One region of the Oceanobacillus picturae genome, then DNA from elsewhere that is predicted to be linked to it. Evidence: riboswitches for the same ligand, from Rfam matches in the RefSeq annotation. Region 1 holds a riboswitch; each other region holds the start of a gene.
What was found. A riboswitch is a leader RNA that binds a small molecule or an ion and turns the genes downstream of it on or off. The one in region 1 is predicted to bind S-adenosylmethionine.
Positions count from the first base shown of each region.

Region 1 (4,227 bases):
ACAGCAGCCATGCCTGAAGCAAAAGCAAGACCACGTTCAGCCTGCTCTAATGAAGCCATTCTCTCTTCTAGAATCTTTACAGTCGGATTTCCTAGCCGAGAATAAATGTAGCCCTCTTCCTCCCCTGCAAAACGCCTTTCTCCTTGTTCTGCGGTAGCAAATGTGAATGTGGAGGTCTGGAAAATAGGTGGTGTCAGACTCCCCAGCATATCCTTTGCGTCATAGCCCTGGTGGATAACTGCTGTTTCGATATGTTGATTGTCTTTCTTCACAAAGATCCCCCCTGAAATGATTTCTTATTCTACTACTATCTTATTCTATTAGTACTCTTTTTGAAAGCGTTTTCTTATAACTGCAAACATGCTTTTTGCTTTTTAGATCAGACTCTTTTAAAATGGAGTTTATTTGATAAAAGAAGTTTAGGACTTACTACAGTTACACGTGGGGGACAAATTTGTATAGAAAAGAAGGGTTGGCATGAATGGAAAACAGGAACAAACAGGCATTCTACTAACTGCAGGGGCATATTTACTCTGGGGTTTTCTACCGATCTACTGGAAGGCAGTGAATCATGTATCTGCCGGTGAAATTCTCGCACACAGAATAGTATGGTCGTTCGTATTCATGCTAGTACTCATTGCCTTGCTAGGTAAGTGGTCCACCGTAATCAAGGAATGCAAAGCAATCCTGACCAACAAAAAGCAATTAATTGCTGTGATTTTTGCATCCATTATGATTACACTCAACTGGCTGACCTTCATTTGGGCTGTGAATAGCGACCATGTTCTTCAAGCAAGCCTTGGCTATTATATTAATCCATTAATTAGTATATTACTCGGTATTCTCGTGTTAAAAGAAACCCTGACCAAAAGACAGCTGGTTTCCTTTATTCTTGCAGGGGCAGGCGTTCTATATTTAACAGTTAGCTATGGAGTTTTCCCTTGGGTATCCTTATTGCTCGCTATGAGCTTTGGTCTATACGGATTATTTAAAAAGAGATTAGATGTAGGAGCCTTTGCTAGCTTAACAATTGAAACAATGTTTATTACACCAATAGCTATCCTTTACTTACTGATTATCCCGGAAAATATTTTTCAGACTAATACTTTCTTTACGTCCTCCACCATGCTACTCATTGGTGCAGGAATCGTGACAGCAGTTCCGTTACTATTGTTTGCAGGCGGAGCAAGAAGAATTCCGCTAGCTATGATTGGGTTTCTCCAATACATTGCTCCGACCATTATGCTAATTCTCGGTGTGTTTGTATATAATGAAACCTTTACTACTGCTCATCTAATCGCATTTTCTCTTATCTGGATAGCCCTCATCAACTATATGTTATCAACTTATTTCCCTTTTCATAAAAGGGCGAGAGAATAGACCGCATGTCACTTAACAAGAGGTTCTTGCCTCTTGTTTTTTTACTATACAATTATTTTCAGTAAACGGTTGACAACCGCGTATAATTGGTTTTATAATGTGAATAATTTAAAAATTAAATCTCTTATCAAGAGTGGTGGAGGGAATAGGCCCTGCGAAGCCCAGCAACCTGAAAGCAAACCTTGTTTGCTTCCGATGGTGCTAAATCCTACAGATCATCTTGGATCTGGAAGATAAGAGGAGGAACGTGAATAATACGCCCTCTTCTTAGGAAGAGGGCTTTTTATATTCTCCCCTCCTCCCCCAGACCGGTTAAACTGCAAACTGCAGTCTTACATCAAAAAGCTGTTGACTGGCAGGCCATAATCTTAAAGGAGGAATTTACATGTCATCATTTACTAACCAGCAGGATGAAACAACGTTACTTCACGGAGGACAGGTGCCTGATCCGTCTACCGGAGCAAGAGCTGTTCCCATTTATCAAACAACTTCTTATGTGTTCAATAATACGGAGCATGCACAAAATCTATTTGGTTTATCAGAAGCAGGAAACATCTATTCTCGGATTGGGAATCCGACGGTTGATGTATTTGAACAACGAATTGCCCAACTGGAAGATGGCGTTGCAGCTGTAGCTACATCTTCGGGTATGGCAGCAATATCCTTTGCAATATTAAACATCGCCGGGTCTGGAGATGAAATTATTGCAGACAGCAATTTGTATGGTGGCACCTACAACTTATTTGCTCACACGTTGCCGCGCTATGGAATAGCTGTGAAATTTGTAGATGGGAGCAATCTTGAAGAAATCAAAAATGCTATAACTGACAAGACAAAGGCTATTTTCGGGGAAACCATTACCAACCCCAGTCTTAATATTTTTGATGTAGAGGCTGTCTCAACCATCGCCCATCAGCATGGTATCCCGCTCATTATTGATAACACATTTGCACCATACTTAACCAAACCACTTACTTGGGGAGCGGATGTCGTTGTCCATTCCGCTACAAAATGGATCGGTGGACACGGAACAACAATTGGTGGCGTTGTGGTTGACGGTGGCCGCTTTAATTGGAACAATTCGAGATTTAAAGGTTTTACTGAGCCTCAGGAAAGCTATAACGGATTACGTTTTATTGATGTCGGGGCAGCCGCCTTTGCGACAAAATTACGGGTAGAGCTTTTACGTGATATTGGAGCTTGTTTAAGCCCACAAAGTGCCTTTCAGTTATTACAGGGACTGGAGACATTGCATTTACGAATAGAAAAACACACTAAAAATGCTCAAGAAATTGCTGCATACCTAGCCGATCACCCTGCTGTTGAATGGGTAAACTACCCAGGTCTACAAAATCATCCCTCTCACCAGCTAGCTAAAAAGTATTTGAAAGACGGATATGGTTCCATCATAACGTTTGGCATAAAAGGTGGCCGGGAAGCTGGTCGGAAACTGATTGATTCCATATCACTATGGTCACATGTAGCGAATGTGGGGGATGCGAAGTCGCTCATTATCCATCCAGCCTCGACTACCCACCAGCAGCTTAACCCAGAGGAGTTGAAAAGCTCCGGGGTGTCGGAAGAGTTAGTCCGATTATCTATCGGGTTAGAAGCTACTTCTGATCTGCTAAGCACGTTAGATGAGGCGATCAATCAGGCTGTTGGTAAAACAACGAACCAAAAACCTTCGGAAAAAGATGCAATAGAATGGCTGGTCAGATCTCCATTCGACCGAAGTGATGGGACAGTAAGACAAAAAGCAATCGCAGTTTACACTGAAGAAAACAATAGAGAAGTGAATAAAGCAATTGAACAGCTTAAAGCACTCGGATTCCTTGTTCCAACAATCCAGCAGGAAATCAACGGAGAAGAGAATCGTTTTACTCAGTTAGCAGATGTACCTTATCAAGTAGACGCTGTCTATGTAGATCACAACGTCCTTCCATCTGACACTTTAGAACAATTCATAAATAAGCAAAGCAGTATCTTATGGATACGATATCCAGAGGGCCATACACAGCTTATCGAAAATGCTGAGGCAACCGGGATTACAGTTGTCTCAGGAACCGCCCCCTACGATGAATTCGTCCGCTTACGGGGAGGGCTTCCTGAGAGTGTGATTGCAGGAGTGTGAGAATGGAACTTTCCCGGGAGGTTATCTTGTGATGAATGAATCAACCAAAGGCCTACTCTTCAAGGGTAAGGAGGATGTTTTATGACTAATTCCCAGAGGACGGTCCCTACTATTGGGAACATCTCCATCGGACCACTCCTCCTCACTTCTGGGGAGCTGCTTGAGGAGGTTTCTCTCCGTTATGAGATTTCCGGACCAGAGGGTGCTCCTTTTATTCTTGTATGCCACGCCTTAACAGGGAACCAGCATACAATTGGAAATGATAAAAATTCCGGCTGGTGGAGTGGTCTTATTGGCGAGAATAGGTATGTTGATACAGACGCCTATCAAGTTCTCACCTTTAATGTACTTGGTGGTTGTCATGGCTCCACAGGCCCAACCACTATTCATAACAAAACCAATGAGCCCTACCGAAGTCATTTCCCTGACATCACGGTTAGGGATATGGTCCATGCTCAACATAAGGCATTGACAATAATGGGTATCCACCACCTGGCAGCCGTTATGGGTGGATCACTCGGAGGTATGCAGGTAATGGAATGGGGACTCCTCTATCCAGATAGAATGGATAAACTCATCGTTCTTGCTTCTACTCCAGTGTTTACAGACTACGGGATTGCTTACAACCATATTGCTGAAACATCCATCAAACAGGATCCCGCCTGGAAAAATGGCCAGTATGAAACGAACCATTCATTAAAAGGATTGGAAAT
Region 1 covers NZ_CCAX010000004.1:205,434-209,660, forward strand. The annotation lists gene megL (methionine gamma-lyase) at 1-272, opposite strand, end outside; gene rarD (EamA family transporter RarD) at 478-1,380, shown strand; SAM riboswitch class I at 1,502-1,620, shown strand; gene BN988_RS17765 (PLP-dependent aspartate aminotransferase family protein) at 1,766-3,514, shown strand; gene metX (homoserine O-acetyltransferase MetX) at 3,596-4,227, shown strand, end outside.

Region 2 (4,227 bases), on a different contig from region 1:
GCCTTCCTCTTCAAGTAGTGGCTTTGCTTCTTCCAAGATCTCAGCATGCGGAATACTAGAAGCACCTACCTTAATTGTATTGTTATCACCTTCAGATGAAGACTCATCCCCTCCGCCACAAGCGGCTAACGCAAGAACAGCCAATAATGATACTAGGATTAGAATTTTTTTCATTTTTAATTAACTCCTTCTTCTGTTTTATCGTTTATCTAGTTTTGTTGCTATAATATCTCCAATAAATTGGAAGATAAATACAATGACCACAATGAGTACGGTACATAGGAACACGATATCAAAGTCCCGGCGCATAAAGCCCGAATAGTATGCATAGCTCCCCAATCCTCCAGCTCCAATTGCTCCAGCCATCGCTGTATAACCAATAAGTGCAATAGCTGTTACTGTAATACCAGATATTAACGCCGGCATGGATTCTGGAAGTAGCACTTTAAAGATAATTGTTCTGGTTTTTGCCCCCATTGCCTTAGCCGCTTCCACGACGCCTCGATCCACTTCACGAAGGGCGATTTCAACTAGTCTTCCATAAAATGGTGCAGAACCAATGATAAGTGCGGGTAATGCGGCCTCTGGACCACGTATTGTCCCAATTAGGAAATTAGTGAACGGGAATAACAAGAAAATTAAAATGATAAAAGGAATGGCACGAAAAACGTTCACCAGTGCTGATACAACAAAATGGAAGCTTTTATTTTTCCAAATTCCATCTTTAGAAGTCAGATAGAGAAGTAAACCGAGTATAATCCCAAGTATAAACGTTCCAATTAAAGCAGTAATCGTCATATAGAAAGTTTCTTTTGTTGCTTCAATTAAATCTTCTATTTTAATGCTCTGAAATAAATCATTTAGCATTTTGAATCACCTCCATTTCCACAGAGGATTTTTCTTTAATATATCGAACCGCTTCATCCAATTCATTTCCTGCAATTTGTACGATTAGAGTTCCATACGCCCCAGCTTGTGTCTGCGTAATTTTCCCTTGCAGAATATTGATCTCGACTTCATACTTCTTAGCAAGCTGGCTAATAAGCGCCTGATTGGTTGTTTCACCAATAAAATGAAGTCGAACAATTTTTCCTTCCGTATAGGCTTCTGTAATGTCACGAATATTTTCATCTTCCTCACCGTTGCCCATTACCTGTTCCACAAACTTCTTGGTTACATGCTGACGAGGATGGAGAAAAACATCCATTACGTCGCCTTGTTCTACTACTTTTCCACTCTCCATGACGGCAACATGATTACATATTTTACGAATAACATGCATTTCATGGGTTATTAATATAATCGTTAAACCAAACTGCTTATTAATATCTACCAGTAAATCCAGAATGGAATTCGTTGTCTCCGGATCTAGTGCAGATGTTGCCTCATCACAAAGCAATACTTTTGGATTGTTAGCTAGAGCTCTCGCTATTCCAACACGTTGCTTCTGTCCACCACTTAATTGAGAAGGGTATGCCTTCTCTTTCCCTGATAGCCCAACAAGATCGATGAGCTCTTGAACACGCTTTTGCCTGTCCAATTTAGCAACACCGGAAATCTCCAACGGAAACGCAATATTATCCTCCACCGTTCTCGACCAAAGCAGGTTAAAATGCTGGAAAATCATGCCAATATCCTGTCTTGCTATGCGTAGCTGGCGGGCAGTCATTGCAGTGATATCTTCATTGTTAATCTTAATGCTACCGCCCGTGGGCTCTTCAAGCCTATTGAGCAAACGGACAAATGTACTTTTTCCAGCACCACTGTAACCAATAACACCAAATATATCGCCATCATTTATGTTTAAATCTAAACTTTCTACTGCAGTTACGCTGCTTTTGTTTGAAGTAAATACCTTACTCAAACCTTCAATTGATATCACGTTAATCCTCCTTAGTAAACCTCGGCAATAGTATGCCCAAATAGCACAAAAAACGCCATTCTGAAAGAACAGAATGACGTAGTAAGTCGTCTTCACGTTCTCTCATCTGTCAAAGTTTTCACTTTGCAGGAATTGGCACCTTTCAACTATTAAAATAGTTGAAGGTTGCCGCGGTTTCACAGGGCCAGTCCCTCCACCGCTCAAGATAAGAGTCTATTTTTTTATCCACTTAAATTCGATAAGAATTATACTATCATGCTGCTTTTACTGTGTCAATAAATAATTTAAGATTAATTTTTAACAAAAAGTTCTGGTTTATACTCCATCAAATAGCCGTAAATGTTAGGAATGGATTGAAAGGCATAAACCTTCTCCTTTATCTGATGATCTTTCATAATGAGAAGACAAGGTACGCTTTCCACCTGGTTCTCGATCATAAACTCTGGATAAAGGGATGCATTCATTTCATAGAAAATGGTTTCCTTGTGCACTTGTTCAATTTTTTCTAGCATGGTTCTTGCAAGCGCACAGGTACCACAAAAAGGAGTATAAATATAAAGCAAATAATCGCCATCATTTAGTTGTTTCGTTGTTAATTCTTGCAAAAAATCACCTAACCAATCTGCCTCATAATAAAAATAGAGGGTTAACCGCTATCCGTTTACTTACCAGCGCTGTTGCAAGCGCTTGTTCAGGTGTTGTCGCGACCTCCCGATATTCACTGCTGACATATATATGTTCTGCATGTGGGAGCTCTCTCGCCAACTGTTTACGTAACTTTATGCCTGAATAGTCTTCGTCCACTAAAATATACACGTCCTTATAGTCAAGCTCATAAGTTTCAAGTAATTCATCTAGACGTTCCACTCCAAGTGTTCCATTGGTACAAACAATTGTTACTTCATCTGTAATAACCTTTTTAACTTGTCGTTTATCTGTTAAACCCTCTACAATGATTATTTTCTCATTTTCATGTGACATGGTTACATAGCTCTCCTCGAAAATCAAGCAAAATGTTTTTTCTAAAATCATTTCCTAATAAGAGTATATGAAGAAAAGAAGGCTAACTATACAACTTTTATAAAGATGCACGTTAGCCTCCCTTTTTTATTCTTTATTCTTCATCGTTAAGCACTGCCTCATATGCCTCAGCGTTCAGAAGTTCATCTAATTGCGCTTGTTCAGATGGCTCAATTACGACCATCCATGCTTTCTCATATGGGGATTCATTAACGAACTCAGGGCTGTCTTCTAAATCTGCATTTACTTCTACTACTTTTCCACTAACTGGCGCATATAATTCAGAAACTGTTTTTACAGATTCTACACTACCGAATGGTTCGTTAAGTTCCAATTCGTCTCCAACTTCAGGTAACTCAACAAATACGATGTCTCCCAGTTCATCCTGAGCAAAATCGGTAATCCCAATACGTAGTTTGCCGTCTTCCCTTTTAACCCATTCATGTTCTTTAGAATATAATAAGTCCTTTGGTATGCTCATTGTTATCCCTCCATTATGTAATCCATCTTAACTATAACTCAATTTGCGCATATTTTTCTAGTCAAAAATTTATTCTGACCGCCAAGTCTCATTATAAACTTCTTCCTTGAAACCGACTGTCACCTTTTGACCGTCTGTAGCAATCGGGCGTTTTATAAGCATCCCATCTGTTGCTAGAATAGCTGCCATTTCCTCATCGGAAGCATTCGCTATTTTCTCTTTAATATTTCCTTCTCGGTATTTTTTACCACTTGTGTTAAAAAATTTCTTTGCTGGCAGTCCACTATTCTTAATTAGTTCAAGAATTGTTTGCTCAGTCGGTGTATTTTCCACAATATGAACGGCATGGAAATCAACCTGATTTTCTTCCAACCACTTTTTGGCTTTCTTGCAAGTACCGCAATTTGGGTACCAATAAAACGTCAGTGCCATTGACTTAACCACCCTACTCACTTATTTGCTTCTATTATAGCAAATATGTAATAGACATGACGAGTTAGATGCTAGCTATAAGTAAATGACACCATAAACAGACGTGTATCTTTAAAAGCAAAAAGCCAAACGCTCATTCGAATACTTCGTAAAAATTCGAATGCATTTGGCTTTAAGGTATTTATGATTAAACGATATACTTTTCTTCCTCAATTATTTGCTCTGCAATTTCTCTTTTCTTAGCTACAACGTTTGTTGGTGTGTGACGTGTAAGCTTTCTTAATGAAGATAGCATCATTCTTAGCGTATCTCCTTCTTCAACAGCGATTAGTGTTTCTTTCGCGTCTGCTTCAATACGATTAAATGCCTCCTGAACATAAACCTGTGTATATTGCAGTTTTAGATTACTTTT
Region 2 covers NZ_CCAX010000001.1:1,524,919-1,529,145, forward strand. The annotation lists gene BN988_RS07795 (MetQ/NlpA family ABC transporter substrate-binding protein) at 1-174, opposite strand, end outside; gene BN988_RS07800 (methionine ABC transporter permease) at 199-867, opposite strand; gene BN988_RS07805 (methionine ABC transporter ATP-binding protein) at 857-1,882, opposite strand; SAM riboswitch class I at 1,982-2,094, opposite strand; gene BN988_RS07810 (thioredoxin family protein) at 2,173-2,487, opposite strand; gene BN988_RS07815 (toprim domain-containing protein) at 2,510-2,863, opposite strand; gene gcvH (glycine cleavage system protein GcvH) at 2,997-3,383, opposite strand; gene BN988_RS07825 (arsenate reductase family protein) at 3,453-3,815, opposite strand; gene BN988_RS07830 (acyl-CoA dehydrogenase family protein) at 4,003-4,227, opposite strand, start outside.
Region 2: it holds a riboswitch for S-adenosylmethionine, as region 1 does, so the genes downstream of both, BN988_RS07805 (methionine ABC transporter ATP-binding protein) here and BN988_RS17765 (PLP-dependent aspartate aminotransferase family protein) in region 1, are expected to answer to the same signal.

Region 3 (4,227 bases), on a different contig from region 1:
ATCTTCAATAAATTCAATACCAGCGATTTGGATGTCATTCCCTTTAAGCACTTGTTGATATTTTTCTAATACTGGGTGGTCAAAGCCTTTCCTAACTTGGAATTTCGCAGGGGCTTCTTGTTCTTCAGCAGGACAGAATAAATCCTCAATGGTACATGCATCTGCCGGGCAAAGCTCAAATCCTTCTGATGTATCTACTCTTACTGCATAAACAAATTCCCCGCCGACAAACTCACACCTCGTAATATAGGATTCTGGTGACTGAATATATTCCTGTATTAAGGTGACACCATCAACAGGCTCTTCGAAATCCCCACCTTCTACATATTCCTGCAAGGCTTTAACTGAATGAAACAATTGGACACCAAGTCCCTTCCCTGCACGATTATGCTTTGTAATGAAAGGTTTCCCTGCAAAGCTTTCGGCTACTTCAATCAATTCTTCTTTTCCAACAGCAGCCGTTGTCTTTGGTGTACGGACTCCGTATTTTTCCAGTTCCAAATATTGCTTCACTTTGCTGAGCTCTAGATCAAGCGCCCTGCTCCCATTCACAACCGTTCTACCGTGATGTTCAAGCCAGGATAACACGGCACTGGTCAGCTCTGGAGAAAAACGGTTCCCCCTTGTGTGGGATGATGCACTCATTCGATTATAAAAAACCCCTTCTGGCGGGACAGCATTCAAATCAACCTTCCCGCTCGTTAGAAGCCAATTCTCATAAGGAATCGTTAATTCATCCAGTCGCTTAAATAAATGTGTCGTCCATTCTTCATTTTCATGAATGATATATAATTTCTTCATGATGACATCTCCTATCCATTATTTAGTAAAGCTTTTTTCCATTCATCGACCTTTGGCATAACATTTTTGGCGAAGTTTTCTAGCTCCTCCAATTGCGGAGAGCATTGCAGCAATAGTAAATCGACTCCAGCTTCTTCATATGCTATAATTTGCTCGGCTATTTGTTGCGGTGTGCCCACAAGATTTGGACGTAGGCCTCTGTTCGATACGGAATAATCCTGCAGTTTTACCTGCTGTTCCAGTTGTGACATTGTCGTAAAGTCCTGAAACCCAGCGTACGCATCGGATTCTTTTACAGTTGTAATTCTCTCAAGCTCTCGTAATGCTTCTTCCTCTGTTTCACGGCAAATAACATAGGCAGCCATACCAAACGACTGTAACGGCTCCTTTTCCGCATGTTTTCTCCGTTCTTTCATATCGTTTATTTTTTGTCTCGCTTCTTCTACTGTATGTCCATGCATGACATAGGCATCACAATAGGTGGAAATAACCTCTTTTCCTTTGTCACTTTCACCGCCAGCATACAACACCGGGTTTGGTCGTTGTACGGGTTTTGGCGAAAGCTTTGTATTTTCAATTTGATAAAATTTTCCGTTGTAGGAGAATGACTCTTCCGTCCACAAACCTTTTAACACCTCAAGAAACTCTTCTGTTCGCTCATAACGGGCATCATGCTTTGTAAATTCTGCTCCATATTGCTTCGCTTCCTCTGCCCACCAGCCGGATACGACATTTAATGTAAAACGCCCATTGCTAATATGATCAATGTTGGCCGCCATTTTGGCTGTAATAGCGGGATTGTGAAAGACAGGACGAACGGCCGTCATAATCTCTATTTTTTCGGTTACAGCAGCTAGTGCTGCAGCAGTTGACCATGCTTCAATTGAATCTTCATTTGTCCCTTTAATATCATTTAAATAGAGTTCAGCAATCAATGTCGTGTCATAGCCCCATTTTTCTGCTGACTGAATTACTTGCTTTGCATAATTAAAAGTAGGTGGCATTTTCTCATCTTCTACATTACGTAGCCAACCTCCAAAAATCGGTAACCAAAATCCATATCTCATCTTCCCCACTCCTATTCTCCAAATTGAAAATTAGAAAAACTCGCATTCTCTCGCTTTTTTGCGAATGTTTATGTTTTTCTTATACTTTGGACTTCAAAATTTTTACTACGTCGTTATTGCTTCCTAGTTGAAATTTTATACCTTCCTAACGTGCAAAAAAACTCTTTCCCGAAGAAAAGAGTTTAAAATTCTAATAGAACTTCATCCTCTTATCTTCCAAGCAATTGCTTGATGGAATTGGCACAGTATCTAACTAAACAGACCTGTTGCCGAGGCTTCAAAGGGCCATATCCCTCCACCTCTCTAGATAAGAAACATTATTATTTAATTGGTACTTAAAAGATTAGCGCAAAATGTTCGAACTGTCAATTAATTAAATTTTCCTAGTAAAAGCAAGGCTAAGGTCTTTCCGCAATAATACGAACAAGTCTATCTTCCACGTCTTTAGCAGCTTCTTCATCAAGCACATTATTAATCATAATAGAAAAAATATAATTCTCTCCTGACAGGGTCTGTAAATAACCGGATAGTGTAGTTACTCCAAAGATTGTTCCTGTTTTCGCTTCAACCTGGACGTCTCCCAACCGATTCCTTAGCGTTCCACCAACCATCTTGTCTGTCTCTCCTGCAACTGGGAGTGCGTTCTTGAAGGCAGGAAACCATGGCTTATCCTGTACGATAAAAAGTAGTTTACTAAGTTCGTTTGCTGGAATGAGATTAACATGGGAAATACCCGAACCATCTCTAATCAATAACGTACTTCGATTTAACCCAAGCTTTTCTAGCTCCTCCTGCATAACCTCAAGGCCTTTTTCCCAGCTTCCTTCCTTTTGTACATGCTTTCCCATTTCCTTTATGAGCACTTCCCCGTGCACATTGTTGCTCAGCTTCATAAACGGTACAAGCAATTCTTTTAATGGTATAGAACTGTGTTGATAAAGCAAGGAACTTTCATTAGGTGCTTTGCCAATCATCACTTCCCCAGACCAAGTGATCCCTTTTGCTTGAAGTGCATCCTGAAAAAGGGTCATCGCATAGCTTGTCGGATCCCATACGGCCATAAATTCTTTCACCGTTTCTGCCCCAGCTGGAACAGTGCCCGTAAGCGTGATTTCGTTTGACCCATGTTCTCGCTCCACTGTTAAATCCTCTTCCACTTTCTTGGAACTTGTCTCGGCTCGATTATGTATTGTTACATAGTTTGTGTTAGGTGACACGGTTATGATTGGCTTCTCCCCTGGCTCTGCACCGGCTGTTATTTGAAGCGTAACACTTCCCGCATCATAGTCCTCGTCAGGTGAGGCAGTCAGCGCCGAAATTTGCGCTCCGTAATGAAATGATTCATCACTCCAAATTAAGTCAGGGGAAAGGCGTACGTTATCATACCAAGTATCATCTCCAATAAGATCTCCCTTGATATGCGTCACTCCAAGTCCTTGAAGCTGCTCTGCAAAACGGGTAAAATCTTTAGGTGTCAATGTCGGATCTCCTTTTCCTATAAGGTAAAGGTTTCCTTCTAGCTTGGCTCCTTTTTTAGCTCCATCTGTTTTTATTTCGGTAGAAAAGGTGTAGTCTTCTCCAAGAACCTCTAAGGCTGCAGCTGCTGTTAAAAGTTTCATATTGGATGCAGGACGAAGCCTTGTATCTCCAAGGTTTTCATATAGAAGCTCGCCAGATTTTGCATCCCGCACACTCATTCCAACTAATGCACCATTCAACAGTGGTTCTGTTTCTAATTCGTTATCCAAACGCTGTTTCATTGTCCCCCGCTCCTCTATCGCATGTACTCTCATTTCTTCGGGCACTGAAGCAGCTAAGCAAAAGATGAGCAAGAGCATCCATACACGGCTGACATTTCTTTTTAACGTCATGTAAGCACCTCTTACATTTTATTGATCAGGCCCTATTTAGTATTTCCACAAAATAAGATGGAAATCCTTGTTATTAGAAAAACTCGCATTCGTTCGACTATTAACGAATGCGTACGTTTTTCTTATACTTGGTACTTCAAAATTTTAACTACGTCGTGATTGCCTTCTAGCTAAAATTTTATAATTTCCTAACGTGAATGAATTTCATAATTATTATTCCTTCTGTCTCAACGCTTTTGAGAGACAAAAAAAGAAGTACCTCCCCAAATCTTGTATAATGGTAGTTGACTATAAAACCATAAAAAGACTGAAGGAGCACTTCTTATGACTATTATACGACAAACAAGCTTATTTGGCATCCAAGAATTATACAAGATGGAACCTACCCAACGGTATGATTCAATTATATCCGAGATAGACGTGGATCGAATCTTCCATGAAGTGAATAAAAAATCACGACGTGGCGCTCCTGTGGAGCTTAATTATGC
Region 3 covers NZ_CCAX010000001.1:870,280-874,506, forward strand. The annotation lists gene BN988_RS04395 (ATP-grasp domain-containing protein) at 1-801, opposite strand, end outside; gene BN988_RS04400 (LLM class flavin-dependent oxidoreductase) at 813-1,868, opposite strand; SAM riboswitch class I at 2,075-2,182, opposite strand; gene dacB (D-alanyl-D-alanine carboxypeptidase/D-alanyl-D-alanine endopeptidase) at 2,267-3,739, opposite strand; gene BN988_RS04410 (transposase) at 4,064-4,227, shown strand, end outside.
Region 3: it holds a riboswitch for S-adenosylmethionine, as region 1 does, so the genes downstream of both, BN988_RS04400 (LLM class flavin-dependent oxidoreductase) here and BN988_RS17765 (PLP-dependent aspartate aminotransferase family protein) in region 1, are expected to answer to the same signal.